2 linked regions of the Peribacillus simplex NBRC 15720 = DSM 1321 genome follow. The protein of the gene in region 1 binds, or shares a complex with, the protein of each later gene. Links are inferred from orthologs where the notes say so. Each region holds a gene or a part of one and is shown on either strand. Other genes may lie near its edges.

Evidence for each region.
Region 2: the proteins of hfq (region 1) and BS1321_RS12480 are in contact, whole or in part, in a crystal structure (PDB 3VU3), measured with the Escherichia coli proteins. The link is inferred for Peribacillus simplex NBRC 15720 = DSM 1321 from one-to-one orthologs.

The regions. Positions count from the first base shown.
Region 1 is NZ_CP017704.1:815,638-823,466, reverse strand. The notes cover bases 2,739-5,705. They hold hfq (RNA chaperone Hfq), read left to right. Parts: upstream 2,739-4,088; coding sequence 4,089-4,322; downstream 4,323-5,705. Other genes in these bases: spoVK (stage V sporulation protein K), read left to right, coding at 4,713-5,669; miaA (tRNA (adenosine(37)-N6)-dimethylallyltransferase MiaA), read left to right, coding at 3,165-4,085; BS1321_RS03725 (sensor histidine kinase), read left to right, coding at 2,739-2,757. Outside these bases: more of BS1321_RS03725, read left to right, coding at 1,435-2,738; BS1321_RS03705 (trimeric intracellular cation channel family protein), read right to left, coding at 5,707-6,315; GTPase HflX, read left to right, coding at 6,484-7,737; BS1321_RS03695 (methionine gamma-lyase family protein), read left to right, coding at 7,750-7,829. UniProt on the Escherichia coli protein: RNA chaperone that binds small regulatory RNA (sRNAs) and mRNAs to facilitate mRNA translational regulation in response to envelope stress, environmental stress and changes in metabolite concentrations.
Region 2 is NZ_CP017704.1:2,606,283-2,614,081, forward strand. Bases 1,855-4,791 are described here. They hold BS1321_RS12480 (catalase), read left to right. Parts: upstream 1,855-2,256; coding sequence 2,257-4,326; downstream 4,327-4,791. Other genes in these bases: pepT (peptidase T), read right to left, coding at 4,385-4,791. In the rest of the region: BS1321_RS12470 (heme oxygenase), read right to left, coding at 1-84; BS1321_RS12475 (DEAD/DEAH box helicase), read left to right, coding at 381-1,829; more of pepT, read right to left, coding at 4,792-5,620; BS1321_RS12490 (alpha-amylase), read right to left, coding at 5,785-7,248; BS1321_RS12495 (CotH kinase family protein), read right to left, coding at 7,554-7,799.

The sequences.
Region 1 (7,829 bases):
GACAGGTGTGCCGATTACTCACATGTTACCTGATATGAGAACGGGAGAAGCCAATGAAAATAGGTCATTATTAATCTCGGAATGTGATTATAACGATGCGGCTGCATTGCGAAAAATTGATCCAGCAAAGTTATCCGGAAAAGAAGCGTTATACATTTTTCCTTATGGAGGACTGGACTTTCAATTCGTCCAAAAGGGAGAACAAAAGGATCTTCACTATGGTAAACAAATCATACAGGTAACAATGACCGGTCAGCGCAATCAATCCATAGTCGCACCCATAAAATCAGCAACGACCCTGATGGTAGTCGATGATAAGCTGTATCATGAAATCACTGCTGATGTTCCTTTAAAAGAGATGGTAAGAGTACGAGGGTATGAAGTTAAAGATTGGGAAGATTCAATGGAAACATCTAGTGAAATCGAAAAAATGTCTAATAATCCTGATCATAATCAACTGCAAACAAGAGCTCCGATTTATCAAGAAATGAAACAGGGAAGCATGTTGATTCTTTTTATCGGCTTGTTTGTCAGTTTATTATTCTTTATCGTCCAAGGGAGCATGATGTATCTGCGAGTTTTTACGAATTTAGAAGATAAAAAAATCCAAATTCATGCCCTACATCGATTGGGACTGACAAAAAAAGAAATACGGCAAATTTTAAGTGCGGAAATACGTATCCTCTTTTTCGCTCCATTTCTGATAGGGATGATTCATGCCATAGTCGCCTACGTGGCATTAAGCAATTTATTGGGATCCAATTTGTTTGTCTATTCGGCTGTGGTCATCGTAACGTATTTTCTTTTTCAACTGCTATATTATCAAGTAACTAAAAAGATGTATGAGCGGGCAGTCATTAATTCGATTAAATAAAAGCTATCATATGTAAATGGAATCAGGGGATCAGGCTCTGATTCCATTTTTTTAATTAAGGAAATCTTCTCGTTAAAATGATGTTTTCCTTAATGAAAAATTAGTTAATATGCACTATTGAAAGAGGAGTAGTCCGCTATTTTTGTGCAATTTAATACAATAAATATTAATTATGGTGTGATTTTACATATGGAACCTCTATGTTCTTGTAATATTTTCATATAAAGGGTAAAATTATTTTTTTGAAGCGGAAATACCGAACACAACTCTTTTATTTTTTTCATTTTCTTATAAAAAGTTATATTGATATAATTAACTATTTGGGAATAAAAAGTTTTATTGGTAATAATTATTAGTTGATTTGGTGTAGATTAAAATATGAAAAGTTAAAGGATTGAAAATTAGTGGGTGATCTGTTAATTACTTGATTAATTATAGTATTATATGCCTGGGATGATAGAGAATATTAGATTTATCTCTATTTCTTTGTCCCTTTATATAGTAAACTCAGAATAGGTTCGTTAACTTTTAGCTGCTAGAGATGAGGTAAGTTTAATCCTATGAAAAATAAAAAGTTAAGGGCATTTCTTTATTTGACCATTCTTTTATTGATTGTTTTCATTCTTCTAAATATGTTTTCAACATATTTAAGCATTAAAAATTCTGTACAAAAATCTGTTGCTAATCAAAACTTGGTAGCTGCTAGATCTATTGCCGACTCGATGGATATAGAAGCCTATCAGCGATTTCTTAATAACCAAGTAAAGAGCCGGGATTATAGGGATATAAAAGCTTACTTAGAGGATGCCCGTGAAAAAATAGGAGCATTATATGTTTATACCATCATGATTGATAATCCGCGAGTATCTAAAGCTATGATTACTGGATTTTCTAAAGAACATAAAGGGGATTTTCCTATCGGTGGTGTATGTACTGTTCCGTCGGAGCAGGTCAAACAGGCGTATGAAGGGAAAAGCTTTATTACCGGGATTCTAGAAGATCCGGAATATGGCGAGTATTTGACTGTGGGAGTGCCAATGAAAAATCAAGATGGCACCATTGTTGGTTTTTTGGGCATTGATATGAGCGTAGAAGATATTAATGCCATTAACAGCAAGGTATTGAAAAGCAGCATTGCCATTCTTATTTATAATGGTGGATTTGTTATCATGCTGCTGGTTACCTTTTTTGTCATTCAAAAATGGTATCAAAAGGAACTGACACGTGAAGTGGGGGATACGGAAGATACGTATCAATCAGAATTTCAATCGCTCATTGCTTCAGTCCGCTCATTAAGGCATGATTTTTCCAATCATATTCAGGTGATACATGGACTGCTTAAATTAGAGGAGAACGCAAAAGCACTTGAATATTTAACCGGTCTTTCAAAAGAAGTGCATTCGATTGAATCGATGAAATTGGATGTGATTCATCCGGGCTTATCTGTCCTGTTAGAGACTAAAAGGCTCTCGGCTCAGAATTATAACATCGATATTGAGATTGATGTTTCAACCGAATCCTTCAATCGGGTCAAAACAATCGATTTGATAAAATTATTATCAAATGTTATCGACAATGCTATTGAAGCAACAATTGAATTGTCAGAGCAAGAACGCCGAATGAATATTGCCTGCAAAGCTGATGAAGAAAAGTATACGTTTATGGTCACGAACACCGGACCAATGATTTCAGAATTAGATCTGGAGAATATATTCGCCAGCGGTTTTTCAACCAAAAAGGCACAAAAGGGCAAAGTTCGCGGACAAGGATTGTTCATCGTTAAAGACTTAGTGAACAGATATGATGGAGATATTCATGTACAATCCTCTGAAAAAGAAACGACCGTTACGATGGTCATACCCGTAAATGGAAAAATTGGCTAAATTGATCCAAAGGAAACACAATTGATAAAAAGGTATGATTCCTCAAATGTAGAAGGAATCATACCTTTTTTTACGATTCTATTATCGGGATTATATTCCCCTTCTACAATGAGAAGGGGATTTAAAAATCACGTTTTTTCTCCATTGTCGCAAATGGAGCTGTGAGCTTCAAATGTATTTTTCAATATTTTAGACTCTGACAATCTAAGAGATATAAAGATGACAATTATTACGGGGAAAAAGTTGAATAAAAGTACCTGAATTGGACATAATGGGTTGATGTTTAGCTGCTTTCATCGAGATTATGATAAGATAGGGAAAAAATCATTTAAGGCAGTGAGATTGTGAAACAACAAAAAGGAAAACTTCTCGTTATCATTGGGCCGACTGCTGTTGGCAAGACAAAGATGAGCATTGAGATGGCAAAGTTATTTAATGGTGAAATTATTAGCGGAGACTCCATGCAGGTTTATAAGGGGATGGATATTGGGACTGCAAAAATCAAGCGGGAAGAAACAGAAGGAATTCCTCATTATTTACTTGATATTAAAGACCCTGATGAACCATTTAGTGCGGCAGAGTTCCAGGAGCGGGCTAATGCTTGTATCGAGGATATCCAAAGCAGAGGTAAACTCCCTATTATCGTCGGTGGAACAGGATTATACATACAATCGGTCATTTATGATTATCAATTTTCGGAGGCACCATCCGACCCGGTTTATAGAGAGGGCCTCGAAAAACAGGTAAGGGAGTTAGGGATTGATCCTGTTTTTGAACAATTACGCAGCGTTGACCCGGAAAGCGCGAATCGGATTCATCCTAATAATGTAAGAAGGGTGATCAGGGCACTTGAGATTTTTCATTGTACTGGTAAAACGATGAGTGAGCAGCTGAATGAACAGCCTACAGAATTGAAATATGATACGTGCATCATTGGATTGACAATGGAGCGTGAAAAGTTATACCAACGCATCGATCAACGTGTTGATGGAATGGTAGAAGAAGGGCTGATTCAAGAGGTGGAGTCATTTTATGAAAAAGGTTTGAGGGATTGCCAATCGATCCAGGCTATAGGCTATAAAGAAATCTATGATTTTTTTGACGGAAGGGCTTCATTGGATGAAGCGGTTGAAACATTAAAGCAAAACTCCCGTCGATATGCAAAAAGGCAATTGACCTGGTTTCGGAATAAAATGGATGTAATTTGGTTTGATATGACCGATCTCGAGGGTTTTCCAAAAAAAATACATGAAATATCTGGATTTATAGCAGGAAAGCTTTTCAGTGAAGGCGAATACATAAATTTAGAGAGAAAAGAGGAGGACTAATACATGAAACAATCAGTAAATATTCAAGATCAGTTTCTTAATCAATTACGTAAAGATGGTACGTATGTGACGGTATTTTTATTAAACGGGTTTCAGATTAGAGGACAAGTGAAAGGGTTCGATAATTTTACCGTTTTATTTGAATCAGAGGGCAAACAGCAATTAGTCTATAAACATGCGATCTCTACATTTGCTCCACAACGTAATGTTCAGATTGATTACGAAGTGAAGGAATAATCATATATATGAATGTAAAAAACAGGTTTAGCTTATAGCGACCTGTTTTTTTTTGCATGCACTTCTCTGTTCTTTTTCTAAGAATCGATAATTTTACGTACCTGTTTTGAATATATATTTAGGGACGGATTATTTTCCGGGAAACCGCAGGAAATGACATTAACCCATATAAATTGGTGAACGGGAATGGAGTTTGTCGTAACAAATCCTCCAAGGAAAAAATCCTGTCAGAATAAGTCGCTTTTCAAGAAGGGAATTAGGCTTAATCATGAAAAGAAATAAACGAATTTTCCGATGGGTTTGTTTTGGCTATGCAGCATATGCCTATGACCATCATAAATCGAAAATTGTGGTGTTAGAGTTAGGGTCCAAGATGGAGAGGTGAATGCATTGGAACAACCGATCCGTATGAAAAATAACGGGCAAATCAATATTGTGTTTAATGCGGAAAATAGAAAAGCGCTACAAAAGGATCTGCCGATAAAAGAAATTTTGGTGCAGGAAATCCCCCACCAGCATGTGGCATTGAAAGAGATTGAAGATGAGTTGAAATCGCTGGTCGGAATGGAAGAAATGAAACGGATGATAAAAGAGATATATGCCTGGATTTACATCAATAAACAACGTGAGGCAAAGGGGCTGAAGACTGGCAGGCAAGCGCTGCATATGATGTTTAAAGGAAATCCCGGAACAGGGAAAACAACGGTTGCACGTTTAATCGGTAAGTTGTTTCAAAAAATGAATGTACTTTCGAAAGGGCATTTAATTGAAGCGGAGAGGGCGGATTTGGTCGGGGAATACATTGGTCATACTGCCCAAAAAACAAGGGATTTAATTAAAAAGGCCATTGGCGGGATCTTATTTATTGATGAAGCCTATTCCTTGGGAAGAGGCGGCGAAAAGGATTTTGGAAAAGAAGCCATAGATACTCTTGTCAAGCATATGGAGGATCGGCAGCACGAATTCATTTTGATCCTTGCTGGATATTCGAGGGAAATGGATTATTTCCTCAGCCTAAATCCTGGCCTTCATTCCAGGTTCCCGCTTGTTATTGATTTTCCGGATTATACGATTGAACAGTTAATGGAAATAGCCGATCTGATGCTACAGGAAAAGGAGTATCTAATGAATCGGGATGCCGAAAGGAAATTAAAAGAACATCTAATCATATTACGTTCATTCCGGGGGCCTATTTCATTTTCTAACGGACGCTATATACGAAATGTACTTGAAAAGTCGATTAGGGCGCAGGCAATGCGGCTTTTACTGGAGGATTCGTTTGAAAAATCCGATTTACTGACGCTTACCAGCCAAGATTTGATTTTCGAGGATGATGAGAAAGAATGACATGGAAAAGCCCACCAAGATGGCGGGCTTTTCAAATTTATGTTTTAGGCACCCATTTTTTATTAGGAAGATGCCAATTATTGGTGTAAGAAAGGACTCGCAATATCGTGATGACGGCAAAGAGCGAATAAAGCTGCCATGACTGGGATAATACACCACTGCCTAAAGCCAAGCCTGCAATGATGGCCCATACTACATAGATTTCTTTTCTGAAGACCAATGGCTTTCTTCCGGCCAGCACGTCACGGATTATCCCGCCGCCGCATCCAGTTAATGCAGCTGATACAATGATGGCGCTTATTGGATGATTAAGTTCCACGGCATACATAGCCCCTTGGATGGCAAAGGCTGAAAGGCCAATGGCATCACTGAAGTTTCCCCATCTGTCCCAGTGCTTTGAAAGGTTTGTAGGAAAAACGAAAACGATGGTGATGGATACTAAAGCGATGACAAAGTAGAAACTTTGATCCCATAACGCTGAAACGGGGACACCGATCAGCAGATTACGGATTGCCCCTCCCCCAAAGGCGGTTATGATTCCTAAAATATAAACTCCTAAAATATCATACTCTTCTTCCATGGCGATGATGGTCCCGCTAATAGCGAATGCAATCGTACCTATTAAGCTTAATACTTCCCATGTCATATGAATGTCCCTCTATGTCTTTTCGATTTTGATAGTAAAGCCAAATTTGATTTTAGCATGTTATCGGAATTTTTAAAACGGTTAAAAGCTTCGTTTTGAGGAAATTTTTATATATTCAATTTTTTTGTTATGATTAACTAAAATCTTCGAGAAGGTGGTGCATTTGATTTGGAAGAAGCAATTAAGGAAACGGCCGTGTTGATTGGGTGTCAAACAACTGAGACCAATGAACGTTTTGAATATTCACTCGATGAGCTGGCTTCATTGGCGAAGACGGCGAATGGTGAGGTTTTAATGACCATTAGCCAGAAAAGGGAAAGTGTCGATCCGGCTACATATATAGGAAAAGGAAAAGTGGAGGAACTTCGGAATCTGGAAGAGGAGCTGGAGCCGGATTTATTTATCTTTAATGATGAACTATCTCCGAGCCAGATTCGGAACCTTTCAAAACAATTGGATGCAAGGATCATTGACCGGACACAGCTAATATTGGATATATTCGCTCAGCGGGCGCGATCCAGAGAAGGGAAGCTGCAAGTTGAACTTGCTCAGCTCCAATATTTATTGCCGCGTTTGGTCGGACAGGGTACGGCAATGTCCAGGCTTGGAGGCGGAATCGGCACCAGGGGACCAGGGGAGACGAAGCTGGAAAGCGACCGCCGCCACATTCGTGGGAAAATAGATGAAATCAAGCAACAATTAAGTGGCATAGTGAAGCATCGTGAACGCTATCGTGATAGAAGGAAACGTAATAAGGCATTTCAAATAGCCCTTGTGGGATACACGAACGCAGGTAAATCAACGCTGTTCAACCGTCTGACGGAGGCGAATTCATACGAAGAGAACCAGTTATTCGCTACGCTGGATCCCATGACACGAAAGGCGATTCTTCCTAGCGGATTTACCGTGCTGCTGACGGATACGGTTGGATTCATTCAAGATTTGCCGACATCTTTAATTGCTGCATTCCGTTCAACCCTGGAAGAAGTGAAAGAAGCGGATCTATTGCTCCATGTGGTTGATTCCTCAAGTACAGATTACTTTAATCATCAGAAAACGGTGCATGATTTACTAAATGACTTAGATGTCCCTTCCATTCCACAGCTAACGTTGTATAATAAGAAAGATAAGATTCACGCAGATTTTGTCAGGTCAGCCAGTCGTGCTTCATTAATGATCAGTGCCTATGAACAATCAGACCTGAATCTAATCATGGAAGAAATTGAAAAGTACGTGATTGAAGAAATGGTCCCGTATCATGTTTTCCTGCCATCGAGTGAGGGTAAACTATTATCACAGCTGAAAAATGAAACCATATTGCGCACTCTCTCCTTTAATGAAGAATCGGAAAGATATGAATGCAAAGGTTTTTGTCTAGCTGATCATCCAATAACCGGGCAGCTGGAGAAATATTCATTATAAAGGGGAATTTTGATGTATCAGCAGTTAACAAATGGAGAAGTGTTGAAAAACATTGCCCAGGAAGTGGAAGCAATGATTTCTCCGTTACATAA
Region 2 (7,799 bases), 1.8 Mb from region 1 along the record:
AAGTGGACCTGGTGCAGTAAATCCTGGGGCCATGACTGCACCCATTCCTTTTTTGACTCTGATTCTATTCGTTACGATTATCATAAATCAGCACTCCTTTTGGACATCGGTTTAGAAGCTACACCCTATTTCGGCTTATATATCATACATATTTTAGCATATTGAAAGAAGCAGGGTCCATTTTGATTTACTCAGATCATGATATCCTGATGACCATTGTTTTAACGAAGACGGACGTTTCATTATATTGAAATAAGACAATTGAATTTGGTTATTACAAGGTTTATCGGTGCATATCGCGTATAATAGAACCTTGTATAAGGAAATTACGATTATGGAAACAATAAAGCAACATACTAAACAACAAAAGAGGCTGTTATATGAATGAATTAAATTTTACTGATTATACATTAAGCGAAGAAATTGTAAGGGCATTAGAAAGCTTGGGATATCAACGTCCAACCGAAGTACAGCGTGAAGTGATTCCAGTGGCCCTGAAAAAGCGGGATCTTGTCGTTAAATCCCAAACAGGAAGTGGCAAGACCGCTTCATTCGGCATACCGATCTGCGAAATGGTCGATTGGGAAGAGAATAAGCCTCAGGCGCTTATTTTAACACCGACACGTGAGCTTGCTGTACAGGTAAAAGAAGATATTACGAATATAGGCAGATTTAAAAGGATAAAGGCTACTGCGGTTTATGGAAAACATCCATTCGCACTGCAAAAAGCGGAATTGAAACAAAAAAGCCATGTAGTCGTTGGAACCCCGGGGCGTGTTCTGGATCATATCGAGAAAGGGACATTCGCCTTGGAACGCTTAACTCATTTAGTTATTGATGAAGCGGATGAAATGCTGAATATGGGCTTCATTGAACAAGTGGAAGCGATTATTAAAGAGCTTCCGAAAGATAGAGTAACCATGCTGTTCTCTGCTACGTTACCTGAAAGTATAAAAAAGCTATGCAAGCAATATATGAAAGATCCTTTGGATATTGAAATCAAAGCAAAGGGCTTAACGACGGAGAAAATTGAACATGCTCTTATCGAAGTGAAAGAAGATGATAAGTTTTCCCTGCTTAGAGACGTCACCATCACGGAAAACCCCGATAGCTGCATCATTTTCTGTCGGACGAAAGATAGGGTAGACCAAGTATGCGAACAGCTGCTGGAACTGGAATATCCGTGTGATATGATTCACGGCGGCATGCTTCAGGAAGATCGCCTTGCGGTGATGAATGAATTCAGAAGAGGTGAATTCCGCTATTTGGTTGCGACAGATGTTGCTGCACGTGGAATTGACATCGACAATATAACTCATGTGATTAACTATGACCTGCCATTGGAAAAGGAAAGTTACGTACATCGGACAGGAAGAACGGGCCGTGCCGGCAAAAAAGGAAAAGCCATTACTTTTGTGACGCCGTACGAAGACAAATTCCTTACTGAGATTCAAGGCTATATCGGTTTTGAAATCCCTAAGATGACTGTTCCTTCAAAAGAGGAAGTCTCCAATAAAAAAATGGAATTCGAAGCGAAACTGGAAGCTCGTCCAAAGATCAAAAAAGATAAAAGTGAACAATTGAATAAACAAATCATGAAGCTGTATTTTAATGGCGGCAAGAAAAAGAAAATCAGGGCTGTGGATTTTGTCGGAACCATCGCAAAGATTGATGGAGTGAATGCAGAGGACATCGGGATCATTACGATCCAGGATAATGTTTCTTATGTGGAAATATTGAATGAAAAAGGACCGCTTGTCTTGAAAGTGATGAAAAATACGAAAGTAAAAGGCAAACTTTTGAAGGTTTCAGAGGCCTTTAAGAACTAAAGATGTTGAATAAAAAGAAGCGGGAAGACCGAAAATTGGTCTTTTCGCTTCTTTTTTTATTTGTTTTATTCTCGTCCCCAGTGTTTTAAAACTAGGGACGAGAATAATTCGACCTCCCCGGAAATAATTCGACTTACACCAAGATAATTCGACCTCTCCGGAAATAATTCGACCTACACCAGGATAACTCGACCCACCCGGAAATAATTCGACCTAAACCAAGATAATTCGACCTCCCCCCGAAATAATCCGTCCGCACTGGAATCACTTTTTTGTTTTATGAGGATGTGGGATTCTTTTTCTGAATTCTGTTTATCCGTCAAAATAGAGTGGTATATGAGGAAGGATAACGCAATTATTTCGAATAAAGTAAATACATACAACACGATTTAATCTGAATTCTTAGACATGGAGGGGAATGAGTGGAATGACGAAAGAAAATGAAAGCGGAAGAATCGATGAGCAAAGTAAGCAGCGACAGTTGGATCAATATCGAGTGGACGATAATGGGAAAAAGATGACGACTAACCAAGGTTTGCGTATTTCTGAGGATGAGCATTCTTTGAAAGCGGGAACCCGTGGTCCAACTTTAATGGAGGATTTTCATTTCCGTGAAAAAATGACTCATTTTGACCATGAGCGTATTCCTGAGCGGATTGTCCATGCCCGTGGATCTGGAGCACATGGATATTTTCAGGTATATGAACCGATGGGCGAATTTACAAAAGCCAAGTTTCTTCAAGACCCTTCAGTCAAGACACCAGTATTCGTTCGTTATTCCACGGTAGCAGGTTCCCGCGGATCGGCAGACTCGGTCCGTGATGTAAGAGGGTTTTCTACAAAGTTTTATACTGAGGAAGGAAACTATGATTTGGTCGGAAATAATATTCCGGTATTTTTTATTCAGGATGCCATTAAGTTCCCGGATTTAATCCATGCGGTTAAACCGGAGCCTCATAATGAAATACCTCAGGCTGCGTCTGCCCATGATACTTTTTGGGATTTCGTCGCCAACAATGAAGAAACGGCTCATATGATCATGTGGCATCTTTCTGATAGGGCCATACCGAGAAGCTTCCGGATGATGGAAGGTTTTGGTGTCCACACATTCCGTTTTGTAAATGAACAAGGCGTGTCCCATTTCGTTAAATTCCATTGGAAGCCTGTACTGGGAGTTAAATCCCTTGTTTGGGATGAGGCACAGAAAATTGCAGGGAAGAATCCTGATTTTCACCGCCAAGATCTGTGGGAAGCGATAGATACCGGAAATTATCCTGAATTTGAATTTGGCGTGCAAATGATTAAGGAAGAAGATGAATTCAAATTCGATTTTGATATCCTCGATCCTACTAAACTATGGCCGGAAGAACAAATTCCGGTGAAAATAATCGGAAAAATGGTTTTGAACCAAAATACGGATAACTTTTTTGCAGAGACGGAACAGATAGCTTTCCATCCGGGGCATGTTGTACCGGGTATTGATTTTTCAAATGATCCGCTGCTTCAGGGACGTTTATTCTCATACACCGATACCCAGCTATCCCGATTAGGAGGACCGAACTTCCATGAGCTACCGATTAATAGGACGGTTGCCCCCGTTCATAATAATCAACGCGATGGCATGCACCGAATGTCAATAAATCCAGGGCCGGTCAGCTACCATAAAAATTCCCTTGCAGGTAACTCTCCAGAACCTGCTTCGGAAGAGGAAGGCAGCTATGCACATTACCAGGAAAAAGTCGATGGCAGGAAAGTCCGTCAGCGGAGTGAAAGCTTCAAGGATCATTACAGCCAAGCTAAACTATTTTGGAATAGCATGACGGAAGTGGAGAAGGAGCATATTATTCAGGCTTTCCACTTTGAAGTGGGAAAAGTGAAAAGTAAGGCCGTTCAGCAGCAAATTGTCGATATGTTCAGCAATGTAGATGTCGAACTGGCTAAAACGATAGCTATTGGAGTGGGAGTGAATCCTCCAGCCAACAAGAGTGAGGTCAAAATGGATTTGGCTTCTCCGGCCTTAAGCCAGGAGCAAATGAAAGTGAACACGGCGGCAACAAGAAAAGTGGCAATCTTGGCTGCAGATGGTTTTAACGGCTCAGAGGTTAATCAAGTTTTGGAATCATTTAAATCGGCAGGTATAACCGCTGAAATCATCAGTAATAATCGTGGAGTGATTACAAGTTCTGAAGGACAGCAGGTTGAGGTGAATCAGACATTCCTGACAGCCGATTCGGTACTTTTCGATGCTGTATATGTGACAGGAGGCCAGGAGAGTGCCGATGCCCTGAAGGCATCCAAGGAACCAATTTACTTTGTTGATGAAGCCTACAATCATTTCAAAGCGATTGGTGCGGGAATTGAGGGAGCCGAGATCTTGTCGAAGGCAGGCATCGTTTCCAATGATCCAGCCGCAGGCATTGTAGCTGTTACGGATAAAAATAGTGGTTCTGCCTTTATCGAGGCAATTGCCAAGCACCGTCACTGGACACGTGCTTGATATTTGATGAAAACCCCCAGACTTGGAGTCTGGGGGTTTTTCAATAGACACGTATAGCTTACTTTGCTTTTTCTTCAAAAAGCGATGCAATGCCAACGATCACCTTAGTGGCCAGGATCATATTATCGACGGAAATAAATTCATATTTGCCATGAAAGTTCTCCCCGCCCGTAAAGATGTTGGGTGTTGGCAGGCCCATATACGATAATTGAGATCCGTCCGTACCACCGCGTATTGGTGAGATTTTCGGTTGTATGTCGAGTTTCTCCATTGCTTCATGGGCAATATTCACGATTTCCTTCACGGGCTCAATTTTTTCCTTCATGTTGAAGTATTGATCCTTTAATTCAAGCTGGATACGGTTGTGCCCATATTTTTCTTTTAAATCTTCGATCACTTTTGTTAGATATTCCTTGCGCTCATTAAACTTCTGGCGGTCGAAATCCCTGATGATGTATGAAAGCTTGGTCTCTTCCACATCACCGTTAAATGAAAGCAGATGATAAAAGCCTTCGTAACCCTCCGTATATTCCGGTGCTTCTGCCACTGGGAGCTTATCATGGAATTCCATGGCGATTTTCGCCGAGTTCACCATTTTTCCTTTAGCCGTACCAGGGTGAATATTCGTCCCTTTGATCAGGATTTTGGCCGATGCTGCATTGAAGCTCTCATATTCAAGTTCTCCAAGTGGACCGCCGTCCACGGTGTAGGCAAATTGGGCATCAAAAGCATCTACATCAAACTTATGGGGGCCCCTGCCGATTTCTTCATCGGGAGTAAAAGCAACACGGATTTTTCCATGCTTGATTTCCGGATGCTGTATCAAATAATCCATGGCAGTCATGATTTCGGCAATTCCAGCCTTATTATCTGCTCCCAACAGGGTTGTCCCATCCGTTGTAATCAAGGTATGCCCTTTATAGTTCTTAAGTGAAGGAAAATCATCAGGTGAAAGAATGACCTCCAATTTTTCATGTAAAGTAAGATCTTTGCCATCATAGTTGTCAACGATTTGCGGTTTTACATCTTTTCCAGTGAAATCCGTTGCTGTATCGACATGGGCCAAGAATCCGATTGTCGGGACATCCTTATTTGAATTGGCAGGCAAGGTTGCCATGACATATCCGTTCTGATCAATTGTCACATCATTCATCCCAATGGATTGAAGTTCCTTGACCAATGCATTTGCCAAGGTCAACTGTCCGGGTGTAGAGGGGCATGAGGGATTTTCCTCATTCGATTGGGTATCCACTTTCACATAAGAAGTGAATCTTTCAATGATTTCATTTTTCACTTTTCCTTCAACTCCTTTTTCCCTTATCTTACCATGATTGATTGAAATGGAAAAATTATCTTGCTTCAGGTGACGTACAGATATATCTCCAGATCTTCAAGGGAGGTGTCATCAGCAAAGAACAGCATATCTACAAAAGACATGCCGTGCTTTGCTATCTCTTTTTAGAGTGGATTATTCAAGGCCCATACGGAAACGCTTTTCCCATGAACGGGAAAGGTCGCGAAACCATCCTCTTCAATGGTAATGTGGTCATCTCTATGACAAGTTAAATCAATCCAGATTTCACCAGCCCGATGTTCACCGACGAACATCCTTTTTTCACTGTTGTGATCTCCATTCGAGATAATGACGGCACACCCCGAGCCTTCTAGCTCTTTAACTCCGTGCCGGACCCAGCCTATCGTATTTGGATCATCAAAGTAGTCCGTCTGTTCTCCGTAAGCTTTTTCATACCTAGCATATAATAGGCGATCTAGAATATCCTTTTTCCCAGGCACCGGAGAAGGTCCGCCGATTCCATAATAGTCCCCGTAAAAGACACAAGGATAACCGCAAAGTCTCAGCAAGGTAAGTGCATATGCCGATGGTTTAAACCAGTCCTTTACCCAAGATTCCAGTGATTCATGAGGCTGGGAGTCATGGTTGTCGACAAAAGTGACGGCCTGTGCCGGATTAGTTTGGACGAGGGTATCATCAAAGATGGTTGAGAGGTCGAAGTCTGTCCCTGCTTTTGAGGCCTCATGAAATTTATAATGCAGGGAAACATCGAACAAGTTGAGGTCATGATTGGTTTGCTCTAAGTATGTTTGACAAGCTTTAACATCCGCCTTCCAAAATTCGCCGACCATGAAGAAATGTTCCTTTGTATAAGGAATGAGTTCTTGGAGAAATTCATTGATGAATTCATAATCGATATGTTTAACGGCGTCCAAACGAAAACCATCACACTTTAACGTATCAACCATCCATTTTCCCCAACTAATCATTTCCTGACGAACTTCTGGAAGGCTGTAATCGATGTTGGCAAACATTAAATAATCATAGTTTCCGAATTCATCGATGACATGCTGATTCCAGTGCTTATTTTCGCCTGTGATTCGATATACGCTCATTTTGTCGTTTTCGGCATCATAGTCTGTGCCATTAAAATGATTATGGTTCCACTTAAAATCAGAGTATTTATTTTTACGGCCTGGAAAATCGAATTTTGTCCAGCCTTCCATTTCAAATGGTTTTGAGATATCTTCCATACGGTTGTCTGGATTAACTTCAATGACTTCAAATTTTTCGGTTCCGTCAGCACCTGCTTTATGGTTCATGACTAAATCGATATAAACACAAAGTCCGTAGTTATGACAGGTGTCTATTGCTTGCAGCAATTCATCTTTGGTCCCGTATTTGGTACGAACTGTTCCTTTTTGGTCAAATTCCCCCAAATCGTATCCGTCATATATTCCATATCCATTATCCCCAACGGATTGCCCTTTGGTAACTGGCGGAAGCCAAACGCAGTCGATTCCTATATCCTTCAACTTGGAGGCTGCATATTTCAATCTGTCCCAATGAGAACCATCTGCCTCTAGATGCCACTCGAAAAATTGCATCATCGTATGATTTCTTTTCATCCGTTCCCCCCCTGACACCGACCTGTTTTTAAAAAAAGTGAAACTGTACGATCGGATAAAGTAATAATGGAAATCTTTACCCCCTAAATTCAAATGATAAACAAGTGAACAACCCTCTTGATTGAGGTTCATTTACCTCTCTATTTTACTATTTTATACCAAATAAGGGTATTTTATATTGATTAGCAGCTAAAAATTATTCGAATGCGGAGGAATAGCCCGGAAAAGGCTATACGGCATTTCAATAAAAAAGGTATCCCGAATATTTTGGGATACCTTTTTTCATATTGGAGGGGGATAGTCTATTATCCTTTTTTACCTCTTCGTCTAAAGAAGTGGGCGAAAGCCATTGCACCTAATAATAAGATTAGGAGCACGGAAGATAGAATGATCGTATCTTTGGAGGAGCTACTGTTACCCGCCCCCTTTTGGCCCATGTTCCCGTTTATACCAGGAGGTGCACCATTCCCGCCGCGGTCCATGTCAGGGGGCTGCATGGCATCCCCATTCTCGCCGCCGCCCATGCTTGGTGGTTGCTGGCCTGCATTTGC